Regions from separate parts of the Azospirillum palustre genome, predicted to be linked through region 2. Evidence: riboswitches for the same ligand, from Rfam matches in the RefSeq annotation. Region 2 holds a riboswitch; the other holds the start of a gene.
What was found. Region 2 has a riboswitch for glycine ahead of CRT60_RS12365 (L-serine ammonia-lyase). Riboswitches for the same ligand answer to the same signal wherever they lie in the genome.
Positions count from the first base shown of each region.

Region 1 (6,755 bases), on a different contig from region 2:
GGGGCGGACGCGCCGGCAGTGATGCCGAGGCGGGCGACGCCGGCGAGCGCGCTCCAGTCGATGTCGGCGGCGCGCTGGACCAGCTGGGCGGCCGGGCAGCCATGGGTCTTCGCCACCTCCACCAGACGCTTGGAGTTGGAGGAGTTCGGCGCCCCCAGCACCAGCAGAGCTTCCACCTTCGGCGCGATGGCCTTCACCGCCGCCTGACGGTTGGTGGTGGCGTAGCAGATGTCCTCCTTCTTCGGCCCGGCGATGGCGGGGAAACGGGCCTGGAGGGCTGCCAGAATCTCCGTCGTCTCGTCGACCGACAGGGTGGTCTGGGTAGCGTAGGCGAGGTTTTCCGGGTCGCTCACCTCCAGCGTCGCGACATCGGCCACCGTCTCCACCAGCACCACCGCCCCCGCGGGCAGCTGGCCCATGGTGCCGATGACCTCGGGATGGCCGGCATGGCCGATCAGGACGATCTGCTTACCATCCTCGTAATGGCGTTCCGCCTCGCGGTGGACCTTGCTGACCAGCGGGCAGGTGGCGTCGAGATAGAACAGCCCGCGCGCCTCGGCTGCCTGCGGCACCGATTTCGGCACGCCATGGGCGGAGAACACCACCGGGCGGCCGTCCGGCACCTCGGTCAGCTCATCGACGAAGACGGCGCCCTTGGCCTCCAGGCTTTCGACCACGAAGCGGTTGTGGACGATCTCGTGCCGCACATAGACCGGCGCCCCGAAGCGCTCCAGCGCCGTCTCGACGATCTGGATCGCCCGGTCCACCCCGGCGCAGAAACCGCGCGGTGCCGCCAGCAGGATGGTCAGGGGCTGGCGGGTTGGGGAATTGGTCGTGGTCATATGCGCTGTACCGCCCTTGCGTGGAGAAGGTCGCCCTTAGGTAATCCTGCGCTGAACGGTCACAAGGGATAGAACCGCCGCGCGGTCTTGTGCCGGTCAAGCTGGGACACTAAAGTCGCGGTCCAACAGCCCGTTAACCGATCAGGCCGAACCGATGGACCGCCGCGACCGTAATATAGGAACCCCCGCCCGGAAAAGCCCGCTGGCGTCCCTCTTTGGGATGGGCCGCCCTGCGTCGCTCGCGGCCGGGGCCGTTCTGGTGCTTTCCGGCTGCTCCGGCTTGGGGCCGACCAGCCCGTCGGAAGCGGCGCTGGCCTGCCCGAAGGTCAACATCGTCCGCGACCTGCAGGAAGTGACGGTGTTCCGTCCCGGCGGCAAGGATCTGACCGATCTGGAGTCGCGCGCCGCCCTGACCGATTTCACCGGCAGCTGCGACTACACCAGCAGCGGCGTCACCGTGAACGTGAACGTCTATCTGGTGGCGGAACGCGGCCCGGCGCTCCAGGGCAGCACGGCCAAGTACCAGTATTTCGTCGCCCTGGCCCAGCCGGACGACACGCTGGTGTCGAAGGCCTATTTCGACACCGACGTGACCTTCGTCCCCGGCCAGCCGCGCGCCGGCACCCGCGAGGAGTTGACGCCGAAGATCCCGCTGCCCAAGGACGCCAACGCCAAGGATTGGAAGATCTATCTCGGCTTCCAGCTGACGCCGGAGCAGCTGAACTTCAACCGGACGCAGGTGAAGAAGTAGGTCGTCGCTTAGCAGGCGCAATCCTTATCGACCGTCATTCCCGTGGATGCGGGAATCCAGAGACCTCAAGTGTTTGGGCTGGCAACCTGGATCCCCGCCTTCGCGGGGATGACGGCCGGGGAGGGGCGGGCATGAAGCCCAATCCCTCCAATTGACAAACCTGTCCATTCGCGACAGTGTGCCGCCATCACGCCGATGATCCCTCGCGGGAGAGATCGCTTGTGAGCTTGTCGTAAATCGACAGGTCCGCAGGTGGCGCCGAAGGAGCAACCGCCCCCGGAAACTCTCAGGCAAAAGGACCGCAAGGGGATAAGGCAACTCTGGAAAGCAGCCTCGGCGCCCAGTCGCCGCGACTCACCGAAGGAGTAAACCGGGTGTTCGGCTCGACCGGACGGCGGTGAATCTCTCAGGTCCAAGACAGAGGGGGCAGCGATCCGCACCGATCCCGGTGCGGGAGCCGTAACCCTGTCGGAGGACCAGCGTGACCGAGGCCGCAACCGCTCTCAAGACCACCCCGCTGCACGCGCTCCATGTCGAGCTTGGCGCCCGCATGGTCCCCTTCGCCGGCTATGACATGCCGGTGCAGTATCCGCTGGGCATCCTCAAGGAGCACCAGCACACCCGCGAGAAGGCCGGGCTGTTCGACGTGTCCCACATGGGGCAGGTCCGCCTGACCGGCGCCGATCCGGCCGCTGCCTTGGAAACGCTGGTTCCCGGCGACATCAAGGGGCTGGCGCAGGGCCGCATGCGCTACACGCTGTTCCTGAACGAGCAGGGCGGCATTCTCGACGACCTGATGGTGACCAATGCCGGTGACCATCTGTTCCTGGTGGTGAATGCCGCCTGCAAGGAGCAGGACGTCGCCCATCTGCGCGAGAAGCTGGCCGGCAAGGCCGAGGTGGAGCTGCTGGACGACCTCGCCCTGATGGCGCTCCAGGGTCCGATGGCGGCCGCGATGATGGCCCGCTTCGTGCCGGAAGCCGCCACCATGAAGTTCATGAGCTACCTGTCCGCCACCTTCAAGGGCGTGCCGGTGATCCTGACCCGCTCCGGCTATACCGGCGAAGACGGCTACGAGATCTCCTGCGACAAGGCCGACGCGGAGATGATCGCCCGCGCGCTGCTGGGCGAGTCGGAGGTTGAGGCCATCGGGCTGGGTGCCCGCGACTCGCTGCGCCTGGAGGCCGGGCTCTGCCTCTACGGCCACGACATCGACACCACCACGACGCCGGTGGACGGCGCTCTGGAATGGACCCTGCCGAAGCGCCGCCGCGCCGAGGGCGGGTTCCCCGGCTATGACATCATCCACCGGCAGCTGACCGAGGGCACGTCGCGCCGCCGCGTCGGCATCCAGCCGGAAGGCCGCCAGCCGGCCCGCGAGCACACCGAAATCCAGGACGCCAACGGCACCGTCATCGGCGAGATCACCAGCGGCGGCTTCGGCCCGACCGCCGGTGCGCCGGTCGCCATGGGCTATGTCGACATCGCGAACTCCGCGGTCGGCACGCCGCTGACTCTGGTGGTGCGCGGCAAGCCGCTGCCCGCCCGCGTCGCCGCCACGCCCTTCGTGCCGCAACGCTATTACCGGGGCTGATGCCTCGGCGCTCCCAACCACAAGCAACCGTTTTGAACAGGGAAACCTTCCGATGAGCAAGAAATTCACCAAGGACCACGAGTGGGTTCAGGTCGATGGCGATGTCGCCACCGTCGGCGTCACAGACTTCGCCCAGAGCCAGCTGGGCGACGTTGTGTTCGTCGAGCTGCCCGACGCCGGCCGCGTGCTGGAGAAGGGCAAGGAAGCCGCCGTCGTCGAATCGGTGAAGGCCGCCAGCGACGTCTACGCCCCGGTGTCGGGTACAGTCGTGGAAGCCAACCAGGCCCTGGTGGACGACCCGTCGATGGTCAACAGCGCCGCCGAGGGCGAGGGCTGGTTCTTCAAGTTGCAGCTCAAGGACGCCTCCGAACTGGATGGCCTGATGGACGAATCGGCCTACAAGGCCTTCGTGGAGGAATCCCACTAACATGCGCTATCTGCCCCTGACCGAGGCCGACCGGCAGTCGATGCTGGAGGCCATCCGCGCAACATCGGTCGAAGACCTGTTCCGCGACGTTCCAAAGGCGGCCCGTCTGGCCGGCCCGATCGGGGGCTTGCCCAACCATATGGGCGAGCTTGAGGTCGAACGGCTGCTCGGCTCCATGGCGGCCAAGAATGTGCCGGCCGGGTCGGTGCCGAGCTTCCTCGGCGCCGGCGCCTACCGCCACCATGTGCCGGCCACCGTCGACCATCTGGTCCAGCGCGGCGAGTTCCTGACCGCGTACACGCCGTACCAGCCGGAGGTGAGCCAGGGCACGCTTCAGGTCCTGTTCGAATTCCAGACCCAGGTCGCGCTGCTGACCGGCATGGATGTCGCCAACGCCTCGATGTATGACGGCGCCACCTCCTGCGCCGAAGCCGTCATGATGGCCAACCGCGTCACCCGGCGGAAGAAGGCGATCCTGTCCGGCGGCCTGCACCCGCATTACCGCGACGTGACCACCACCGATGCCCGCTTCATCGGCTTCGAGGCGGTGGCCCTGCCTGCCGCCCCGACCGGCGGCGAGGATCTGCTGGCGCTGGTCGACGACAAGACGGCTTGCGTCGTCGTGCAGAATCCGGACGTGTTCGGCCATGTCCGCGACTACACCGATCTTGCCGCCGCCTGCCAGGCCAAGGGCGCGCTGCTGATCGTCGTGGTGACGGAGGCTCTGTCGCTGGGGTTGCTGACGCCGCCGGGCGACATGGGCGCCGACATCGTCGCGGCGGAAGGCCAGTCCTTCGGCAACGCCCTGAACTTCGGCGGCCCCTATGTCGGGCTGTTCGCGGTGAAGGACAAATATGTCCGCCAGATGCCGGGCCGCCTGTGCGGCGAGACGGTGGATGCCGACGGCCGCCGCGGCTTCGTGCTGACGCTCTCCACCCGCGAGCAGCACATCCGCCGCGAGAAGGCGACCTCGAACATCTGCACCAACTCCGGCCTGTGCGCGCTGGCCTTCTCGATCCATGTCAGCCTGCTGGGCGAGGCGGGGATCACGCAGCTGGCCCAGTTGAACCATGTCAAGGCGGTCCGGATGGCCGACAAGCTGGCGGCGGTTCCGGGTGTGCAGGTGCTCAACGACGGCTTCTTCAACGAGTTCACCGTCAAGCTGCCGAAGCCGGCCGCCGCGGTGGTCGAGGAGCTTGCCAAGCGCCGCATCCTGGGCGGCGTGCCGGTGTCGCGCCTCTATCCGGGCGAGATGGAAGACCTTCTCCTGGTCGCCGTCACCGAGACCAACACCGACGCCGACATGGACGCCTTCGCTGCCGCTCTGAGTGAGGTTCTGGCATGAGCATGAACAACCAGGGCCGTCCGTCGGCCATTCCGGCCGGTGCCGCCTCGTTCGACGGCGTGACCGGCACCGTCACCGGCAACCGCGGTCTCCAGATCGAAGAGCCGCTGATCTTCGAACAGGACAGTGCCGGCCGCACCGGCGTCGATCTGCCGGACGTGCCGAAGGTGGCCTCGCGGCTGGGTGCGGTGAAGCCGCGCGCCAGGGTCGGGCTGCCCGGCCTTGCCGAGCCGCAGGTGGTCCGCCACTACACCCGCCTGTCGCAGAAGAACTACGCCATCGACAGCGGGTTCTATCCGCTGGGCTCCTGCACGATGAAGCACAACCCGCGCCTGAACGAGAAGATGGCGCGGCTGCCGGGCTTCTCCGACGTGCACCCGATGCAGCCGGTCAGCACGGTGCAGGGTGCCCTGGAGCTGATGGACCAGCTGGCCTACTGGCTGAAGACGCTGACCGGCATGGCCGCCGTGACGCTGGCGCCCGCTGCCGGCGCCCATGGCGAGATGTGCGGCATCATGGCGATCCGCTCGGCGCATGAGGCGAAGGGCGACAGCGGCCGCACCAAGATCCTGGTGCCGGAAAGCGCCCACGGCACCAACCCGGCGACCGCCGCCGCCTGCGGCTACAGCGTCGATGCCATCCCGGCGACCGCCGACGGCCGCGTCGATCTGGACGCGCTGAAGGGCAAGCTCGGTCCCGACGTGGCCGGGCTGATGCTGACCAACCCGAACACCTGCGGCCTGTTCGAACGCGACATCATCGCGATTGCCGAGGCGGTGCATGCGGCCGGCGCCTATTTCTACTGCGACGGCGCCAACTTCAATGCCATCGTCGGGCGGGTACGTCCGGCCGATCTCGGCATCGACGTCATGCACATCAACCTGCACAAGACCTTCTCCACCCCGCATGGCGGCGGCGGTCCGGGGTCGGGGCCGGTGGTCTTCGCGGAGTCGCTGGCGCCCTACATCCCTGTGCCCTACGTCACCCATGGCAAGGACGGCTTCGCGCTGGTCGAGAATGCCGGCGACGGTCCGGCCTTCGGCCGCATGAAGGCCTTCCACGGCCAGATGGGCATGTTCGTCCGCGCCCTGTCCTACATGCTGAGCCATGGCGCCGACGGGCTGTGGCAGGCGTCGGGCGATGCGGTGCTGAACGCCAATTACGTCATGGCACGGCTGGAGGACGTGATGACGGCCTCCTTCGAGGGGCCGTGCATGCACGAATGCCTGTTCGACGACCGCTTCCTGAAGGGGACGGGGGTCACCACGCTCGACATGGCGAAGGCGCTGATTGACGAGGGCTTCCACCCGATGACCATGTATTTCCCGCTGGTCGTCCACGGTGCCCTGCTGATCGAGCCGACCGAGACGGAGAGCAAGGCCAGCCTCGACCAGTTCGTCGATGCGCTGCGTGCGCTGGCCGAGCGGGCGAAGTCGGGTGACGTCGCCTATTTCCAGGCTGCGCCGCGCCTGACGCCGCGCCGTCGCCTGGACGAGACGGCCGCCGCCCGCAAGCCGGTCCTGCGCTGGACCCCGCCGGTGCCGGCGGAGGCGCTGGCGGCGGAGTAAGGACGAACAAGACGCTCCCCCTCCCGCGCTGGGAGGGGGAGCGTCTTCCTGTCGCTTACCTGTCGGTCTTGTCGACGAACTTGTCGGCCTTTTTCTGATCCTCGGCGGCCTCGCGGGCCATTTCCTCGCCGATCTTCGGATCGATGCTCTTGGCTTCCTCGATCAGGTCGCGCGCCTTGCGGGGATCGCCGCCGGCGGCCTTGTCCAGCGCCTGCTCGGCCAGATCGT
Region 1 is NZ_PDKW01000043.1:1,433,947-1,440,701, reverse strand. Features, by position in the region: gene ispH (4-hydroxy-3-methylbut-2-enyl diphosphate reductase) at 1-842, opposite strand, end outside; gene CRT60_RS29125 (hypothetical protein) at 1,063-1,593, shown strand; glycine riboswitch at 1,790-1,905, shown strand; gene gcvT (glycine cleavage system aminomethyltransferase GcvT) at 2,075-3,187, shown strand; gene gcvH (glycine cleavage system protein GcvH) at 3,240-3,614, shown strand; gene gcvPA (aminomethyl-transferring glycine dehydrogenase subunit GcvPA) at 3,616-4,959, shown strand; gene gcvPB (aminomethyl-transferring glycine dehydrogenase subunit GcvPB) at 4,956-6,527, shown strand; gene CRT60_RS29100 (hypothetical protein) at 6,583-6,755, opposite strand, start outside.
Region 1: another riboswitch for glycine. It lies ahead of gcvT (glycine cleavage system aminomethyltransferase GcvT); the one in region 2 lies ahead of CRT60_RS12365 (L-serine ammonia-lyase).

Region 2 (6,755 bases):
CGTGCCTTCTTCTCCTTTCTCAAGCGGATGCCTTATTTCCTGCGCATCCTCAACGAAGCCGAAATCTTTGCGCCCAAGGCGCACCGCCAGCATTTCCGCAACATCACCGCCAGCTACCTGCGCTTCCTGCAGAAGGCCCGCGCCGCCGGCGAGATCGCCGATCTCAGCGACGATTCCCTGGAGCCGCTCATCTACATGCTGGTCGCCACGCGCGGTTATCTTGCCTTGCGTTACACCAACGAGAATGGTGTGGTCAATCTGCCGGAGGAGGCGGTCACAGTCTATCTCCAGCTTCTGTCGAACGGGTTGATTGCGCCAAGTCTCGTGCCCATCAACATTGAGGGCAGAAAAGAGCCTTGATTTCGGGGCGGCCGTGTCCCGCCAGGTGGTGTCCGAGACGTGAGGCCGCCCCGCCGGTGTGCTCTCCATAGCTGTCGCAGGCGGGCCGTCCGTCCTGGCCAGCGCTGACGCGCCCTCCAGATTGGCGCTGCGCCGGGAGAGAGTCGTGTGATCCGGGACTGGCAGTTCCAGGCCGAGCAGACGCATAAGGGAGCCGAGACCGTCGCAAACCTGGGGGGAGAATGGTACGGCGTGTCCGGATGGCCGCGGTCGGGGGCACGATGAAGTGGCGGGTCATGGCTGAGGTCACGGGCGAGGATGGTGCGGTGACGCGTCACGTGATCTCCGAGGGTGAGCGCACCGAAGTCGGTCAGGCGGCGACGCTCGGGCTGAGCTTGGCTGAGGGCAAGGCAACCCTGTCCGGCCTGCAGCGCGTCCTGGTCACCGCCCAGGCCGACACGCACTGTCGCCGCCGTCGCCAGTGCAGCCACTGTGGGGCATTGCGCCCGCTCAAGGACCACCGCACCCGCACATTGGTGTCGCTGTTCGGCACGGTGGAGGTGCGCGCGCCCCGCTTCGGCCCCTGCCACTGTGGTGTGGCCTGCCGGCGCAGCCTGACCCCGGTCGCGGAGATGATGCCCGATCGCTGCACTCCGGAGTACGAACGCGTCCTGGCCGAGATGGGCAGCGCGCTGCCGTACCGGCGGGCGCGGGCGCTGCTGGCCGATCTGCTGCCCTTGGATACGGCTCCGGATGTGGAGACGATCCGCCGGCGCACACTCCAGGTTGGGGCTCGGCTCGAACGGGCGGCGCTGGTTCCGCCGGACGAGGGATCGCCGGCCCCGGCGCAGGCGATCACGCTGGCCATCGACGCGGGGCACGTGAAATCGGTGCGGACCTACCAGATGCGCTCGTTCGAGGTGATGATCGCCCGGGCGGCCAAAGATGAGGGTCAGGAGGTGGTCTTCGGCAGCATGCCGGCCGAGGCTGACCGCCAGGTGAAGCAGCTTCATCACGTCCTGCGCCGTCTGGGAGCGACGGCGAGCACGCCGGTCACCATCCTCAGCGACGGCGCGGAAGGCCCCCGGTCCTTGGCCGGGGCGGCCAGTTGCGGCCCGGTGCGCCACGTCCTCGACTGGTTTCATCTGTCGATGCGGGTCCAGCATGTGGCGCAAGCGGTCAAGGGCTGGACAGCGGCGGAGCCGGCCGCCGCGGAGCGGACGGTGCCCCTGGCCGACGCTGTCTCCCGCGTCCGCTGGCGGCTCTGGCATGGCCAGACCGAGCGGGCGCTGGGCTTGATCGGTGACACCCTGACCGACCTCGACGCCCTGTTGGATACCGCCGACGACCGGCAGGTCCGGAAAGTGGCTACGCTGCTGCGCGCTCTGGAGATCTATGTCGTCGGACAGGCCAACCTGATCATCGACTATGCGGCCGCCCGCGGCCGGGGCGATCCCATCTCCACGGCGACGACCGAAAGCACGGTCCAGCGCCTGCTGCACCGGCGCATGGGCGCCAATCAGCAGATGCGCTGGTCCCCGCGTGGCGCTCACCGCATGCTGAAGGTCCGCACCGCAGTGATGAACGGGACATTCGCCGCGGATCACGCCGCCGCCGAGCCATACGCCGGCCGCCCCTTCCGCCCCGCGGCGTGAAGGCCCCCCAGGTTTGCGACGGTCTCGTACGCGCATGGTCAAGGACATCGCTTCAGGCCCAGGCTGGACAGCGGCAGGCGATCTCAGTGATGTTGGCGGCCGGCTTGCCTACAGCGCTCTCGATCTTCAACAGAACCGGGTGCTCTTCTCGTTCGATCCGGCTTCCTTGAGTGTCGATCGGATCGGCAGAGCCGATGTCTTGGATGCATCCTACGACCCGAAGGCCATCGTTTCGATTTGAGATGGAGACGGTCGGCACACTGTTCAGCGGAGCCAGCCACGCCCGCATGCGTCGTGACCTTCACGAAAAGGATCCCGGCATCGCGGTGCCTGGACTGGACGATGATCCGCCGGTGGCCGGTTCCGTCGCCGGTACCGGCCGCGTTGGATGCCGTAACAGGCCTTAGCTCAAACTCCGGCTTGGGCAGGCGGCCGTCCCCACAGGGATGGTGTGGCAACGGCGGCCGAGCGGCTCGGCCCCAAGCATCAAGGGGGATAGCCATGCACCACCATGCCGGGATCGATGTCTCGTTGGAACCGAGCGGCGTGTGTGGTTTCACCTCGTCCAAGGCGGTCGGGGGCGCGCTTCGGGCCGACGCCAATTGCAATTGCCGCCGTTTTGCGATGGGCTCCATTCTTCAACGGGCATAGATCGGGAAGGCACGGCAGAGTTCCAGGACGCCTTGGCGGGCGATGGTCTCGGCGGTGCTGTTGTCGTCCGGGTTGCGCGCCAGACCGTCCAGCACGTCGGCGATCAGGGACGCGATGCGGGCAAACTCGGCCGCTTCGAACCCGCGCGTGGTGCCGGCCGGCGTTCCCAGCCGGATGCCGGAGGTGATAGCGGGTTTTTGCAAATCGAAAGGGATGCCGTTCTTGTTGCAGGTGAGATGCGCGCGCTCGAGGCTGGCCTCCGCCGCCTTGCCGGTCACCCCGTGGGAGTGCAGGTCAACAAGGACCAGATGGGTGTCGGTGCCACCGGTGACGAGATCGTAGCCCCGCGCCTTCAGCGTCTCGGCCAGAACCCGCGCGTTGGTCACCACCTGGGCGGCATAGGTCCTGAACTCCGGCATCAACGCTTCGCCGAACGCGACGGCCTTGGCGGCGATGATGTGCATCAGCGGCCCGCCCTGGAGGCCAGGGAACACGGCCGAATTGATCTTCTCCGCCATTGCCTCGTCATTGCACAGGATGATTCCGCCGCGCGGCCCGCGCAGCGTCTTGTGCGTGGTCGACGTCACGACATGAGCGTGCGACAGCGGGTTTGGGTGGACGCCGCCGGCGACGAGACCAGCGACATGCGCCATATCCACCATCAGGTAAGCACCGACGCGATCCGCAATGGCCCGGAAGCGGGCAAAGTCGATGACCCGCGGAACGGCTGATCCGCCTGCGATGATCAGCTTTGGACGATGTTCGGTCGCCAGCGCTTCGACCTCAACATAGTCGATCAGGCAATCGTCCCGGCGCACGCCGTAGGACACCGCCTTGAACCATTTTCCCGACAGCGTCGGGCGCGCACCGTGCGTGAGATGGCCGCCGGCCTCCAGCGACATGCCGAGGATGGTGTCGCCCGGCTGGAGGAGCGCCAGCAGCACCGCTCCGTTGGCTTGCGCCCCGGAATGCGGCTGAACGTTGGCGTAGCCGCAGCCGAACAGTTGCTTGACGCGGTCGATTGCCGTCCGTTCGATGGTGTCGGCGTGCTCACAGCCGCCGTAATAGCGGTGGCCGGGATAGCCTTCGGCGTACTTGTTCGTCAGAACCGTTCCCATCGCCTGCATGACCGCCGGCGAGACGATGTTCTCCGAGGCGATCAGCTCAATCTGATCGCGCTGCCGCTTCAGTTCCGCCTGGATCGCTGCGGACACAACCGGGTCGTCCGTGCCAAGGGCACGGTCAAAAAGGCCAGTCATTGTGGAGTCTCCCGAAAGCCGGCAAGCCGGCGGTTGTTCTCAGCAGGCGACGACGTTCACGGCCAGTCCGCCCAGGCTGGTTTCTTTGTATTTAGAGCGCATGTCCTCACCGGTTTGGCGCATGGTCTCGATGACGGCGTCGAGCGGCACGAGATGCGTTCCGTCGCCGCGCAACGCGAGGCGTGCCGCGTTGATCGCCTTCACCGCACCCATCGTGTTGCGTTCGATGCACGGCACCTGGACCAAGCCACGCACCGGGTCGCAGGTCAGGCCGAGATTGTGTTCCATGCCGATTTCGGCGGCGTTCTCGACCTGCTCGGCGGTACCGCCGAGGACGGCGGCCAGCGCGCCGGCCGCCATCGAACAGGCGACTCCAACCTCTCCCTGACACCCCATTTCGGCCGCAGAGATCGAAGCCCGCTTCTTGTACAGCGCGCCGATGGCGGCCGCCGTCAGGAGGAAGGTTCGGGAGTCGTTGCGGTTCGCGCCGGGGTGAAACGTCTCGTAGTATTTGAGAACGGCCGGGATGATGCCGGCAGCCCCGTTGGTCGGGGCCGTGACGATGCGCCCGCCGGCCGCGTTCTCCTCGTTGACCGCGAGGGCGTAAAGGCTGACCCAATCGAGCGCGTGCAACGGATCGGCGAGCTGGTTCCCGGCGGCGCACAGGGCGCGGAACAGACCCGGTGCCCGGCGTCGGACGTTGAGCCCGCCCGGCAATATCCCTTCGCTGCCGCAGCCACGTTCGATGCTCGCCATCATGGCGTCGCGGACCCGGTCAAGGAAAGCAAAGGTTTCGGTGTCGTCACGCCGCGAACGCTCGTTCTCCAGCATGATCTCCGCAATGGACCGTCCGGTCCGCCGTCCGCAATCCAGCAGTTCCGCCGCCGACGCGAACGGGTGGGGGGTCCGCAAGTTGTGGTCGGCCGCCGGCTGCAGGGCGTCGTCGCGACAGACGATGGCGCCGCCCCCGACCGAGCAGTATTCGCGCTCGAGAAGCGGGACGGCGCGATCAAAGGCTTTCAGGCGCATGCCGTTCGGATGTGCGTCGAGGATCTGGTCGTAGCGGAAGACAAGGTGTTCTTCTTCACGGAAGGGGATGGGGAACCGTCCACCGATCGGCAGAAGCCCACTGCTGCGGATCTGTTCAACGATGAGGTCGACCGCATCCGGATCGACGGTGTCGGGAAGGCACCCGGACAATCCCAACAGGACCGCGATGTCGGTGCGATGTCCCTTGCCGGTCAGCGCAAGAGAGCCGAACAGTTCCACGGATACTGCGGTCACCCTCGTCGCCTCGTCGGAGGCAAGCAGCTCCGTTACGAACCGATGCGCCGCCCGCATCGGGCCAACTGTGTGCGAACTCGATGGCCCGATGCCGATCGAAAAACATTCGGTAACGCTGATCGGGGCGTCCGATACCGAACGGAGAGGTTTTCCGGAAGCTGATGTGGTGTTTGCGTTCGACAAGGCGCTCCTCCTGACGTGGCCCTTGCAGCCAGTCGATTTGGTGCCCCTCTGTCTTTTCGCCTGAGAGCGTTATCCCGTCGGCGGACGCAGAATGCGCCTCTTTCCAGAGATCGTATACATCGTCGCGGTCCTTTTGCCTGAGAGTTTCCGGGGCGGTTGCTCCTTCGGCGCCGGCGTGGCCGGTCTCTCCCGCGCGATGTTGGCCTGATGGCCCGGCTTTTCTCTTGAAGTGTCGTCCGTTGACAGCGCGGATCGCAAGGCCAAGCTGCTTTGTTGGTTGCGGCCTACGTCAACGGATGCATACAAACCGTATTTCTGATAAATTGGCTGGTCAAGCATTTTCTCCGCCACAGAATTCCAGATACCGCGCCCGCCCCGGATGTCGCCGCGCAGCGTCGCCTGAATGCCGGCTCCGTTGCGTGCGGGCGCGTCCCAAGTGCCGCTCCCGATCGCATGAATTTTCGAGCCGACCACTGCTCCAGGGGAAGCTCGTTGGGGCTACCTCGATGTCCGCGCACGCCAGCCGATAAGGTCCTCCGGACGATCAATGTCGAAGGCGAGGTCCGGATCGCGACGGATCACCGTGGACAACCCCGCCTGCTCGGCAGCCCCGCGGTGAAGCTGAAGGCTGCCCGCACCGTAGGAGTATCGTTCCAGGGCCGGTGGGGTCTGGAACAGCAGGTTCGTTCCGAAACCCGTGCGATCGGAGACCAAGACGCAACGCGTTTCGGCCCGGCTGCGATGGTCCGCGATCACGCGCCGGATGGCCGATGCTGTTGCCAGCGGGAGATCGACAGGCAGGATGAGAACGCCGGTCGCTCCGCGGCCGCGGGCCACGCGGCTCGCCTGTTCCAGCGCGCCGTTGAGGTCGCAGCCCGGTTCCTCGGGCAGCGCAACCATGGAGCGACGGGCGGCAAGCGTCAGAACCTCCTCACTGCGGCTGACCACGATCGTCGCGCTCGTCCCCGCCAGTTCCTCCGCCACCGCCAGGGTGCGCCGCAGGAACATCCCGTTGAGAGTGCGCCTTTCTTCGGGCGAGAGCAGAGGGCGAAGCCGGCTCTTGCCCTCCTCCAGCGGCTTCACCGGTACGATCACCGTGAGGCAGCGCATGGTCACACTCCCCGCACCGCCGCGAGGCAGTCTCGGGCCAGACGCTCCTTGTCGTCGTGATCGCGCATGATGGTGCGGGTGACGACCGGCCGGATGCCGAGCCGCGCGATGTCGGCCGTCAGCCCTCCGTCCGCCTCGTCGATGACGAGCGCATCGATCAGGCCTTCGTAGAAGCGCGCGACGGAAACCGGCGACACCTCCTGTCCGAGTTCCCGCAAAATCTTGGCCGCCGGCCCCTTGATGGCTTGCCCCCCGACGATGGGCGACACGGCGG
Region 2 is NZ_PDKW01000040.1:545,332-552,086, forward strand. Features, by position in the region: gene CRT60_RS12345 (TetR/AcrR family transcriptional regulator) at 1-360, shown strand, start outside; partial or broken gene CRT60_RS37005 (transposase) at 418-558, opposite strand; gene CRT60_RS12350 (ISKra4 family transposase) at 621-1,994, shown strand; gene CRT60_RS12355 (hypothetical protein) at 2,029-2,235, shown strand; gene glyA (serine hydroxymethyltransferase) at 2,633-3,904, opposite strand; gene CRT60_RS12365 (L-serine ammonia-lyase) at 3,944-5,371, opposite strand; glycine riboswitch at 5,487-5,573, opposite strand; gene cofC (2-phospho-L-lactate guanylyltransferase) at 5,870-6,481, opposite strand; gene CRT60_RS12375 (2-phospho-L-lactate transferase CofD family protein) at 6,484-6,755, opposite strand, start outside.